Regions from separate parts of the Streptomyces sp. NPDC041796 genome, predicted to be linked through region 1. Evidence: riboswitches for the same ligand, from Rfam matches in the RefSeq annotation. Region 1 holds a riboswitch; each other region holds the start of a gene.
What was found. Region 1 has a riboswitch for cyclic di-AMP ahead of ACZ6C1_RS30960 (C40 family peptidase). Riboswitches for the same ligand answer to the same signal wherever they lie in the genome.
Positions count from the first base shown of each region.

Region 1 (3,267 bases):
CCACGTCCGCGGATCCCAGGGAGCCGAGCGAGAAGTAGATCAACGGCGGCTCGCCGTCCGCCCCGGAGGGCGCGAGCTCCGGCGGCAGGACGAAGTCCTCGTCCGTCTCCCGTACGCACGAGTCCAGCCGGTGCCAGTGCGGCGGCAGCACGCGCGCGTAGTCGGCCGCCTCGGGATACACGTACAGATTCGTCCCGGCCTCGTGGATGAACTCCAGCTCGGGCAGGGGCGGCGCCCCCTGCTCGGCCACCCAGGTGCTGAAGTCGGCCCACAGCTCCCGGTGCGTACGGTCGTACTCGGCCCGGAAGGCCGCCCAGCCGGAATCGTCGCCCGCCGGGTAGCCGGAGAAGGCCGGCGGGACGCCCGGACTCCTGATCTCCAGCGGGTTGCAGGAGACGATGCGTACGAACGGCACTCCGGCGGTCAGCAGGGCGGGGAACGCCACCACGTTGTCCTCGACGATCACGTCCGGGCGCACCCGCTCGACGACCGCCTTCAGCTGCGGCTCGCAGTGGCGGGCGCCCGAGACCAGCTCCGTCCGGACCGGTCTGATCCAGGTGCCGAGCTGCTCGAAGGTCGGCTTGCGGAACTCCGGAGCGGTGTCCCGCACGAAGTCCTTCCAGAACCGGCCCGCGTCCTCCTCCCCGTCCGGGGGAGGAGCGAGACGGACGAGGTCCTCCTCGAAGCCGAGCGCGCTCAGCCTCACCCTCCAGGACGCCTCCGCGGCGAACACCACCCGGTGGCCGCGGCGCCGCAGCACGTCCGCGATCCCGACGCAGTTGTTCGTCGGCCCGTACGCGCTCTCCGGTGCGAACAGGACGGTGAGCCGGCGGTCGGTCACGGTTCCCCCCATGTGATCCCCCTGTGCGGTCGTCAGGCCGGGCGCACGCCACTGTGGACGGGCATGCAGTGGATGGACTCCTCGCGCACGTTCGCCCCGGGACCCAGCGCGTGGATCATCTTCCCGTCGCCCTTGTAGATGCCGACGTGCCTGATGTCGTCGTAGAAGAACACCAGGTCGCCGGGGCGCAGGTCCTCCGTCGCGACCCGGGTGCCCGCCAGCACCTGGTCCCGGGCCGCACGGGGGAGGTCGACCCCCGCCGCCCGCCACGCGGCCTGGGTGAGCCCGGAACAGTCGTACGAGCTCGGGCCGGTCGCGCCCCACACGTACGGCTTGCCGATCTGCGCCTCGGCGAAGGCGAGCACCTCGCGGGCCTTGGCGGTGTAGCCACTGTCGTCGTCCGGCTGCTGGAGCTGGTGCTGATGCAGGTGATCCTGTTGTTCTTGCTGCCGCTGCTCCTCGGCCTTGCGGCGGGCGTCCTCCTGGCGCCCCCGCTCCTCCGCCGTCAGCCGCGCCAGCAGCGACCGAGCCTCGCCGAGCTTGCGCTGCACGGTCTGCTTGGCGGTGCGGAGGGAGGCCTGGGAGGCGGTGAGCGACTCCTGCTTCCGTGTCGCCTCCGCCTGCTGCCGGGCGGCCCCGGCCTCCACCCGCTGCTCCGTGACCTCGGCCTCGCCCCGCTGCGCCCGGTGGTCGGTGAGCGTCTCGTGCCGGTGGTCGGTGAGCGCCTCGTGCCGATGGCCGGTGAGCGTCTCGTGCCGGTGGTCCATGAGCCGGTCCACCGGCGGAGCCTGGTCCACGACCGCCTGCGGGCCGTCCGGGAAGACCAGCGACGTGGTCGGAGCCGACCCGCCCGACCCGTACCGCGTGGCCGCGTGGCTACCGAGGGGGCGGCGGGACTGCTCCGGCGCTTCCGTACGCCGGGCGGCGCCGGCGAGTGTCCCGCCGGCCTCGCGCCGCTGCTCGTCCGTGGCTTCCCTGGCCTTGCCGTACTGCTGCGTCGCCGTGCCCGCCTGCCGGTAGAGGTCGTCGACCTTTCTCTGAACCTCCTCGACCGTCGGCCCCCGGTCCTGGTCACCCGGGCCACCGGACGCCGCGGTCGCGCTCTGTGACGACAGGAACGTGACCGAGGCCAGGGCGGCGGCCGTCGTGACCCCGACGGCGGGGTGGTGGGCATGCAGGGTCTGCAAGGTGCGCGATGTGCGCGGCTTGCGATGCGACGCCAAGGTCGGCATCTCCTTCCGTGGACCGCCTACCGGGTCAGCTGTCAGGTTCGGGCGGAACGGAAGGTGCCCTACGGCCGTGCCCGAGCGGCTGCGGGCCGATTCACCTCGGTCGTACGTGGTGGGTCCCCGGTTCCGAACTGCCGTGGCGGCAGCACGGATTCGGCGTGGGCGATCCGACTGGCGTGGTTCGCCGAAGAGAGAACGGACCGCTTGGGCGAGCACGCTAGCCAACCTGTGGTGGTGCTGTGAAGGTTGATGTTCGATATGCCCGATACGTATTCGTGACCTTGGCGTGATGTCGTCGACGCGGTACGGAGCGTGACGAATCGGGCCTGTTCCCGGTTCGTCCACGGCTGTCAGTGGGGCGGCCTAGACTCGATAGGCGATGAGCAGCCTCTTTGACGACAGCTTCCTGGCGGACCTCCGGAACCACCCCTCCGAGGAGCCCCCGCCGCCCGAGGACTCCGAGGGCCCCGGGCACGGCCCGGCCGCGGAGGAGGTCCCGCACGACCTCTTCGGGGACCGCTTCGACGTGCCCCCGGCCCGGGACACCCACTACCGCGACGGTGCCCCGCGTCCCGTCGTGGACCCCGCCGCGCTGCTGGAGGGGCTGAACGAGCAGCAGCGCGCCGCCGTCGTGCACACCGGCTCGCCGCTGCTCATTGTCGCCGGCGCCGGCTCCGGCAAGACCCGGGTGCTGACCCACCGCATCGCCCACCTGCTGGGCACCCGGCACGTCCACCCCGGGCAGATACTGGCGATCACCTTCACCAACAAGGCCGCCGGTGAGATGAAGGAGCGCGTCGAGCAGCTCGTCGGCCCGCGCGCCAACGCCATGTGGGTCATGACCTTCCACAGCGCGTGCGTCCGCATCCTGCGCCGCGAGTCCAAGAAGCTCGGCTTCACGTCGTCCTTCTCCATCTACGACGCCGCCGACTCCAAGCGGCTGATGGCGCTGGTCTGCCGCGATCTCGACCTCGACCCCAAGCGCTTCCCGCCGAAGTCGTTCAGCGCCAAGATCTCGAACCTGAAGAACGAGCTGATCGACGAGGAGGCCTTCGCCGACCAGGCCGCCGACGGGTTCGAGAAGACGCTCGCCGAGGCGTACCGGATGTACCAGGCACGGCTGCGCGAGGCCAACGCCCTGGACTTCGACGACATCATCATGACGACGGTCCACCTGCTCCAGGCGTTCCCGGACGT
Region 1 covers NZ_JBVJAH010000020.1:18,165-21,431, reverse strand. The annotation lists gene ACZ6C1_RS30965 (glycosyltransferase) at 1-853, opposite strand, end outside; gene ACZ6C1_RS30960 (C40 family peptidase) at 874-2,073, opposite strand; cyclic di-AMP (ydaO/yuaA leader) riboswitch at 2,072-2,239, opposite strand; gene pcrA (DNA helicase PcrA) at 2,450-3,267, shown strand, end outside.

Region 2 (3,267 bases), on a different contig from region 1:
GTGGGCACCGACCTTGGTGGCGACGACGACGTCGGACCGGTTGCCGCGCGCGGCCATCCACCTGCCGATGACGGTCTCCGACTCCCCGCCCTCGTTGCCCGCGACCCACGCCGAATAGCTGTCGGCCGTGTCGACGAAATTGCCGCCGGCGGCCGTGTACGCGTCGAGGACGGCGAAGGACTGCACCTCGTCGGCGGTCCAGCCGAAGACGTTGCCGCCGAGGGCGAGGGGGAAGACGTGGAGGTCGGACGTGCCCAGCTTGCGGAGAGAGGTCATGGGGTGGACCAACGTGCCGAAGAGGCGGGATATTCCGGGTGAGTGACGACGAAACCGGCAGCCCTGGCGTCGGGGGGTGTGCCGCCAGAGCTGCCGGGGTCAGAAGTTCCCGAGCCGGTGCTCAGACGGTGAGGCCCTTGCCGCGCAGCCAGGCCAGCGGGTCGATCCCGTCGCCGCCCGGCGTGTGCACCTCCAGGTGCAGGTGCGGTCCGGTCACGTTGCCGGTGGCGCCGACCCGGCCGATGGTCTCACCGGTGCCGACCGTCTGCCCGGCGCCGACCGTCATCGACGACAGGTGGCAGTACCAGACCTCCGTACCGTCCTCCAGCTCCAGGACGATGCGGTACCCGTACGAGCCCGACCATCCGGCCGACTTGACGGTGCCGCCGTGGACGGCCTTGGCGGGCGTGCCCGTGGGCGCGGCGAGGTCGAGGCCCGTGTGGTAGCCGGAGGACCACATGTTGCCGGCCTGGCCGTAGGTGGAGGTGATGGTGTACGAGGAGGTCGGCAGCGACCAGCTTCCGGCGAGCTCGGCCAGCCGGGCCTCCTCGGCGGCCTTCGCCTTGGCGGCGGCTTCGGCCTCGGCCTTGGCCTTCTCCTCGGCGGCCTGCTCGGCGGCCTGCTTCTCGGCGGCGGTCGCCTGCGCCTTCGCCTCGGCGGCGGCCTGTTCGGCGGCGGCCGTCTCCGCGGCCGCCTTCGCCGCGGCGTCGGCGGACGCCTGCTGCTGCTCGGCCTGCTGGAGGATGCGGGCGCGCAGTGCCTCGCCCGCGTCCGCGCCGCTCTGCTGCGCGGCGGCGTCGGCGGTCCCGGTGAGGGACGCGGCGGTGAGCGGCCCGCTGTCCGCGGGGGCCGTCTCGTCGGAATCACCGGCGTCCGAGTCGTCGGACATCAGGGAGCCGATGCCGGGCAGGGACTCGGCGTCGGGGAGGTTGTCCGTGACGACGTCCGGCAGGGATATGGAGACCGCGGGCTTGTCCTGCGCGGTGGCCATGCCTCCCGCGCCGACGGCCGCGATGACGCCGACGCCGAGGACGGTGGAGCTACGGGCGAGCCCGCCGCGCTGCTTGGCCACGCGGTGACGGCCGCGGACGGGGCGGACGGTCTCCTCGGTGGGGTTCCATTCTTCCCACTGCTGCCCGTTTACAGGTGCGGCGTCCGGGACACCCGAAGAGTTGAACGAGGCGATCGAGCCGTACGGAGCTTCGGGGGCAGGCCTGTTGGACGCCACGGAGGCGCACTCCTTTCCTTCCTTCTCGCCTACCGGGTTAGCTGACGGGTTCGGAGCAGGAAGGTCTCCTACGGGCCCACTTCGGCCCGATTCACCCCAAGGTGGTGGTTCCCCGGTTCCCTTGCGGAATTCGGCGCACGCGCACGGTGCCGTCTCTTGCGACGGCTGGGACGACCGCGCTGCGTTATCGAACGTTAATAGACGGGGGCTCCGGATTCCAAGCCGTTCCTAGTGATCATTAAGCGGACGGGCCCCGGACGTACCGGTGCACACACGGGCACAGCCGGGCGAGTTGACCGCGCATCAGAAACATTCACCGACCACAGTACTTCTGACGGTTTATCAGATGTTATGCGCAGTGACACGCGTCGACTACGCAGCGTGTCGAGCGGCCGGGCGCGGTCACGACACGACCGGAACCGTCCGGCGCCGCTCCGGCTGCCCCTGGGCCGGCCGGCCGACCGCCAGCAGCGCCAGGTCGTCCGTCGCCCCGCCGCCGGTGTGCCTCCGTACGTCGGTCACCAGCGCGTCCAGTACCGCGTCGGGCCCCGGGAAGAGCCGCCCCGCCAGCCGCGCGACCGGGTCGTAGAACACTCCCTGCGCGTCGCGCGCCTCCGACAGCCCGTCCGTGTAGAAGAGCAGCGTCGCCCCCGCCGGGTACGGCACCTCATGCGCCCGGTCCGGCCACGCCCCCAGGTCCGCCATGCCCAGCGGCAGCGCGGGCTCGGCCTGCTCCAGCAGTTCGGCGCGCCCGTCCGCGTACAGCATCAGCGGCTCCGGGTGCCCCCGGTCCACCACCCGCACCACCTCCGCCCCGCGCGGGATCTCCGCCAGCACCGCGGTGGTGAACCCCTCGACGGCGTCCAGCCCGTCCCGCCGCGTCCCCTCCCGGGCCAGTGCCCGCTCCAGCCGCTGCGCCACGCCCTCCAGCGAACTCTCCTGCTCGGCCGCCTCCCGGAACGCCCCGATGACCACCGCCACCGTCTCGACCGCGCCCATGCCCTTCCCGCGCACGTCCCCCACCACCAGCCGCACCCCGTACGGCGTGTCCTGCACGGCGAAGAGGTCTCCCCCGATGAACGCGTCCGCCTGCGCCGCCTCGTACCGCGCCGCCACCTGCAACCCGCCGATCCGCTCGGCGGGCGTCGGCAGCACGGCCCGCTGCGCGGTCTCGGCGATCACCCGGGCCGAGGCGAGCCGCTCACCACTGCGCCGCACGACCCGGTTGATCAGCAGCGCGAGCACGGCGACCACCACCACGGTGAGGATCTCGGTGAGGGCCCGCACCTCGCCCAGCGTTCCGCTGCCCAGGTGCAGGCCGAGCACGGCCAGCACGGCGCACAGACCGGTCAGCACCGTCATACGGGCGGCGAACAGCGGCGCCGCGACGAGCGGGGCGGCGGCGAACAGCGGTACGGCGGTGAACTGCGGCGGGGTCGACACGCCGTACACCACACCCCCCGCGATCAACAGCGCGGGCAGGGCGCACACGAACCTCCGGGCCCGCGGGGCACCCTCCCGCCGGTCGCCGCCGTCCCGCGCTCGTCGCCCCACCACTGGTCTCCTGCCGGGTCCACCCACGGCTGCGGACGGTACCGCGCCGCACCCGGCCCGGCCGGAGCCGCGCCGCCCGGCGACCCGCCGTCCGCCGACCGAGCGACACACGACGCCGGCCGGTCCGGGAAAGACGGAAGGCCCGGTGCGCAATGCACCGGGCCTTCGTCTTCAGTAGCGGGGACAGGATTTGAACCTGCGACCTCTGG
Region 2 covers NZ_JBVJAH010000006.1:17,725-20,991, forward strand. The annotation lists gene ACZ6C1_RS13170 (aldo/keto reductase) at 1-276, opposite strand, end outside; gene ACZ6C1_RS13175 (M23 family metallopeptidase) at 398-1,504, opposite strand; cyclic di-AMP (ydaO/yuaA leader) riboswitch at 1,516-1,650, opposite strand; gene ACZ6C1_RS13180 (PP2C family protein-serine/threonine phosphatase) at 1,907-3,085, opposite strand; tRNA gene ACZ6C1_RS13185 (tRNA-Met) at 3,234-3,267, opposite strand, start outside.
Region 2: it holds a riboswitch for cyclic di-AMP, as region 1 does, so the genes downstream of both, ACZ6C1_RS13175 (M23 family metallopeptidase) here and ACZ6C1_RS30960 (C40 family peptidase) in region 1, are expected to answer to the same signal.

Region 3 (3,267 bases), on a different contig from region 1:
GGCCGTGAGGCCGGTGAGGCCCGTCCCGCTCCCCCGCCCCGGGACCTACAGCGGCAGCAGGTCCGGTCGCTTGGCCGAGACGTGGTCGCCGGACGATTCGCCGCGCAGCCGGCGGCCGATCCACGGGACCAGGTACTCGCGCGCCCACTGGATGTCGTCGCGGCGGAGTTCGAGGGGGCCGCGCGGCGGCAGGGGCGGCCACGGCTGGTCGGGGTCGGCGGGGACATCCACGCCCAGGACCTGACCGGCCCGCAGGGCGACGCGGGTGTGTCCCTCGGGAGACAGGTGCAGCCGGTCGTCGTCCCAAGCGCGCCTGTCCTGAACGGTCTTGAGGGACCACAGGTCCAGAACCGGGCAGCCGTACCGGTCCGCGACGGCGCGCACATGCCCGTTGTACGTGGCGATCTTGCCGCGCAGCCGGCGCAGCACCGGCACGCTGCGGGTGTCGAAGCCGGTCGTCACCAGGACGGTTCCGACCGCGGACGTCAGGTCGGCGACGGCCCGTTCGAAGCGTTCGGCGACGTCGTCCGGGTCGCTGCCGGGCCGGATGATGTCGTTGCCGCCGGCGCAGAACGTCACCAGATCGGGGGCGAGTTCCTTGGCGCGCGGGACCTGCTCCTCCACGATCTGGTCGAGGAGACGCCCGCGTACGGCGAGGTTGGCGTACCGGAACTCCTCGGGCTCCGGCAGCCGGTCGGCGAGCAGCACCGCAAGGCGGTCCGCCCAGCCGACGAACGTTCCGCCGGGGCCAGGGTCTCCGACGCCCTCGGTGAAGCTGTCACCGATCGCCGCGTACGACCCGAATACGTCACTGTCTCTGAATGTCGAATCGTCTGCCACGGGAGCACATCTTTCACCCCGGGATGTGACCTACGCGACCGTAGGAGAGGTTGACGGGGGGTGATGTTTGCCACCGGTCAAGATTCACCCAAGCCCGGAATACGGCTCCGCCCGGCACCGGGAGGCGGTGCCGGGCGGAGCGCTTCGCCGCGGAGGCGTCAGATGGAGACGCCGTGCTGGCGGAGGTAGGCCAGCGGGTCGATGTCCGAGCCGTAGTTGGGGCTGGTGCGGATCTCGAAGTGCAGGTGCGGGCCGGTGGAGTTGCCGGTGGAGCCGGACAGGCCGATCTGCTGACCGCCGCTCACGCTCTGGCCGGAGGAGACGGACAGCGAGGAGAGGTGGGCGTACTGCGAGTAGGTGCCGTCGGTGTGCTGGATGACGACCTCGTTGCCGTACGCGCCGCTCCAGCCGGCCGAGACGACGGTGCCCGCGCCGACGGCCTTGACGCTCGTGCCGGAGGAGGCGGCGAAGTCGACGCCCGTGTGGTAGCCGGAGGACCAGCTGGAGCCGGAGGCGCGGTAGGGCGTGGTGACACCGGCGTCGACCGGGGCGGTGAAGCCCGAGCCGCTGGTCTTCGGGGCGGACTGGGCGGGGGCCTCGGCCTTGGCGGCGGAGCGGGAGGCGCGGCTCTCGGTGCGGGTGTCGTCCGCCTTGGGCTTCGCCGGGGCGGCCTTCGCGGGGGCGGCCTTGGACTTGGCACCGAGGGTGAGCTTCATGCCCGGGTGGATCAGGGACGGGTCCTCGCCGATCACCTGGCGGTTGTCCTGGTAGAGCTTCTTCCAGCCGCCCTTGACGTTCTTGTTGTGGGCGATCTTGGAGAGGTAGTCACCGGCGACCACGGTGTACGTGCGCGGCGCGGCCTTCTGCGCCGACGCGGCCTTCGGGGCGGCCTTGGCGGCGGTGGCCGCGGCGGTCACGGCCTGCTGCGGAGCGGTGGCCGGGGCGGCCTTCTCCGCGGCGTGCGCTCCGGTGGCGCCGAGCAGCGGGATGGCGATGGCGGCGCCACCGGTACCGGCGGCGACGAAACCACGCGTGATGGGGCTGGACTTGGGACGGCGGTGCTTACCCTTCGCGGGCATGGCGATTTCCTCTCCGGCGCCTGCGAGGTGAGCTGTCGGGTTCGGACTGGAGTTGTCCGGCCGCGTCATGGACGCGACTTCACCCCGAGCCGGTCCCGGAATTCCGGGACCGGCGTACTACCTGGGTCCCCCGCTCCTGCCACACGTGGGTGGGTGCGAATTCCGACCGGCGGCAGGATTCGGCGGTCCGGCCGGATTGCCGTGACCGTAAGCGAGTGGGGTCGGCGTGAACAAGCCGCTGTTTTCTCCGGGGCATTTCCGGCGGTGCGGCGGTCATGGAATTCCGGTCACCCTCCGTGGATTACGGATCATGTATTCCCGTTCTGGGCAAGGGATTTATGAACGGCCTCCCGCCACGGACGGTCACGGTTATGACGCTGCTCACGCGGTCCGGTTCATCTCCCTTACGACCAGGGCACGTTATACCTAATCCCCCAATACGGACAGAAGCGCCATTCCTTGACGAGCCTTCTCAATCCCTCCAGACTCACGGCCGGACGGCGATCGCACCGGTCTCGACGCCAGTCGGACAAATCACCATTAAGACGGACAGGTGGAGTGGGCCACCGTGTACGCGGCAGCCCCTTCGCACCCGTGGGTCGCACCCACCCCCCGCCGGCCGGGCCCGCGAGAGGCCCCGCCCGGCCCGAGGGGCGTCTCGTGCGCCTCACCGGTCGCCGACCTGGGACAAGGGCAACGAATGTGCGACGTGCACGGAGATTGATTGCGGGACGAACCAATGTCGTATCGTCGGATCACGACATCGTCGGCGGGCCGACGCCGACCTCATACACGGAGGAGCCCCCGTGACGCAGCAGCTGCCGCAGGTCCCGTCGATCGAGCCCGAGCTGACCGGAGTGCGCAACTTCCGGGACGTCGGCGGGCTTCCGACCGTGGACGGCCGACGGGTGCGGCACGGCAGGCTCTACCGCAGCGGCCACCTCGCGCACGCCACGGGCGAGGACGCCGCCTTCCTGGCGGGCCTCGGCCTCCACACGATCTTCGATTTCCGCAACGCCGCCGACCAGAAGCTGGAAGGCCCGGACGTCGAGCTGCCCGGCGTCCGGAATGTGAACATCCCCCTCTCCGACCCGGCCGACGGCGCGGAGTTCTGGACCATGGTCCGCGACGGCGACCTCGACCAGCTGCGCTCGATACTGGCGGACGGCAAGGCGGCGGCCCGGATGACGGCCTCGTACCGCATGATCATCAAGGAGCGCACGGCCGAGCACAGCCGCGTGCTCCACGCGCTCGCCGAGGACAGCGTCCCGGCCCTGATGCACTGTGCGGCCGGAAAGGACCGGGCGGGGCTCTCCATCGCGGTCTCCCTGCTGGCCGTCGGCGTCGA
Region 3 covers NZ_JBVJAH010000003.1:43,970-47,236, forward strand. The annotation lists gene ACZ6C1_RS06385 (SGNH/GDSL hydrolase family protein) at 46-840, opposite strand; gene ACZ6C1_RS06390 (M23 family metallopeptidase) at 999-1,919, opposite strand; cyclic di-AMP (ydaO/yuaA leader) riboswitch at 1,922-2,085, opposite strand; gene ACZ6C1_RS06395 (tyrosine-protein phosphatase) at 2,726-3,267, shown strand, end outside.
Region 3: it holds a riboswitch for cyclic di-AMP, as region 1 does, so the genes downstream of both, ACZ6C1_RS06390 (M23 family metallopeptidase) here and ACZ6C1_RS30960 (C40 family peptidase) in region 1, are expected to answer to the same signal.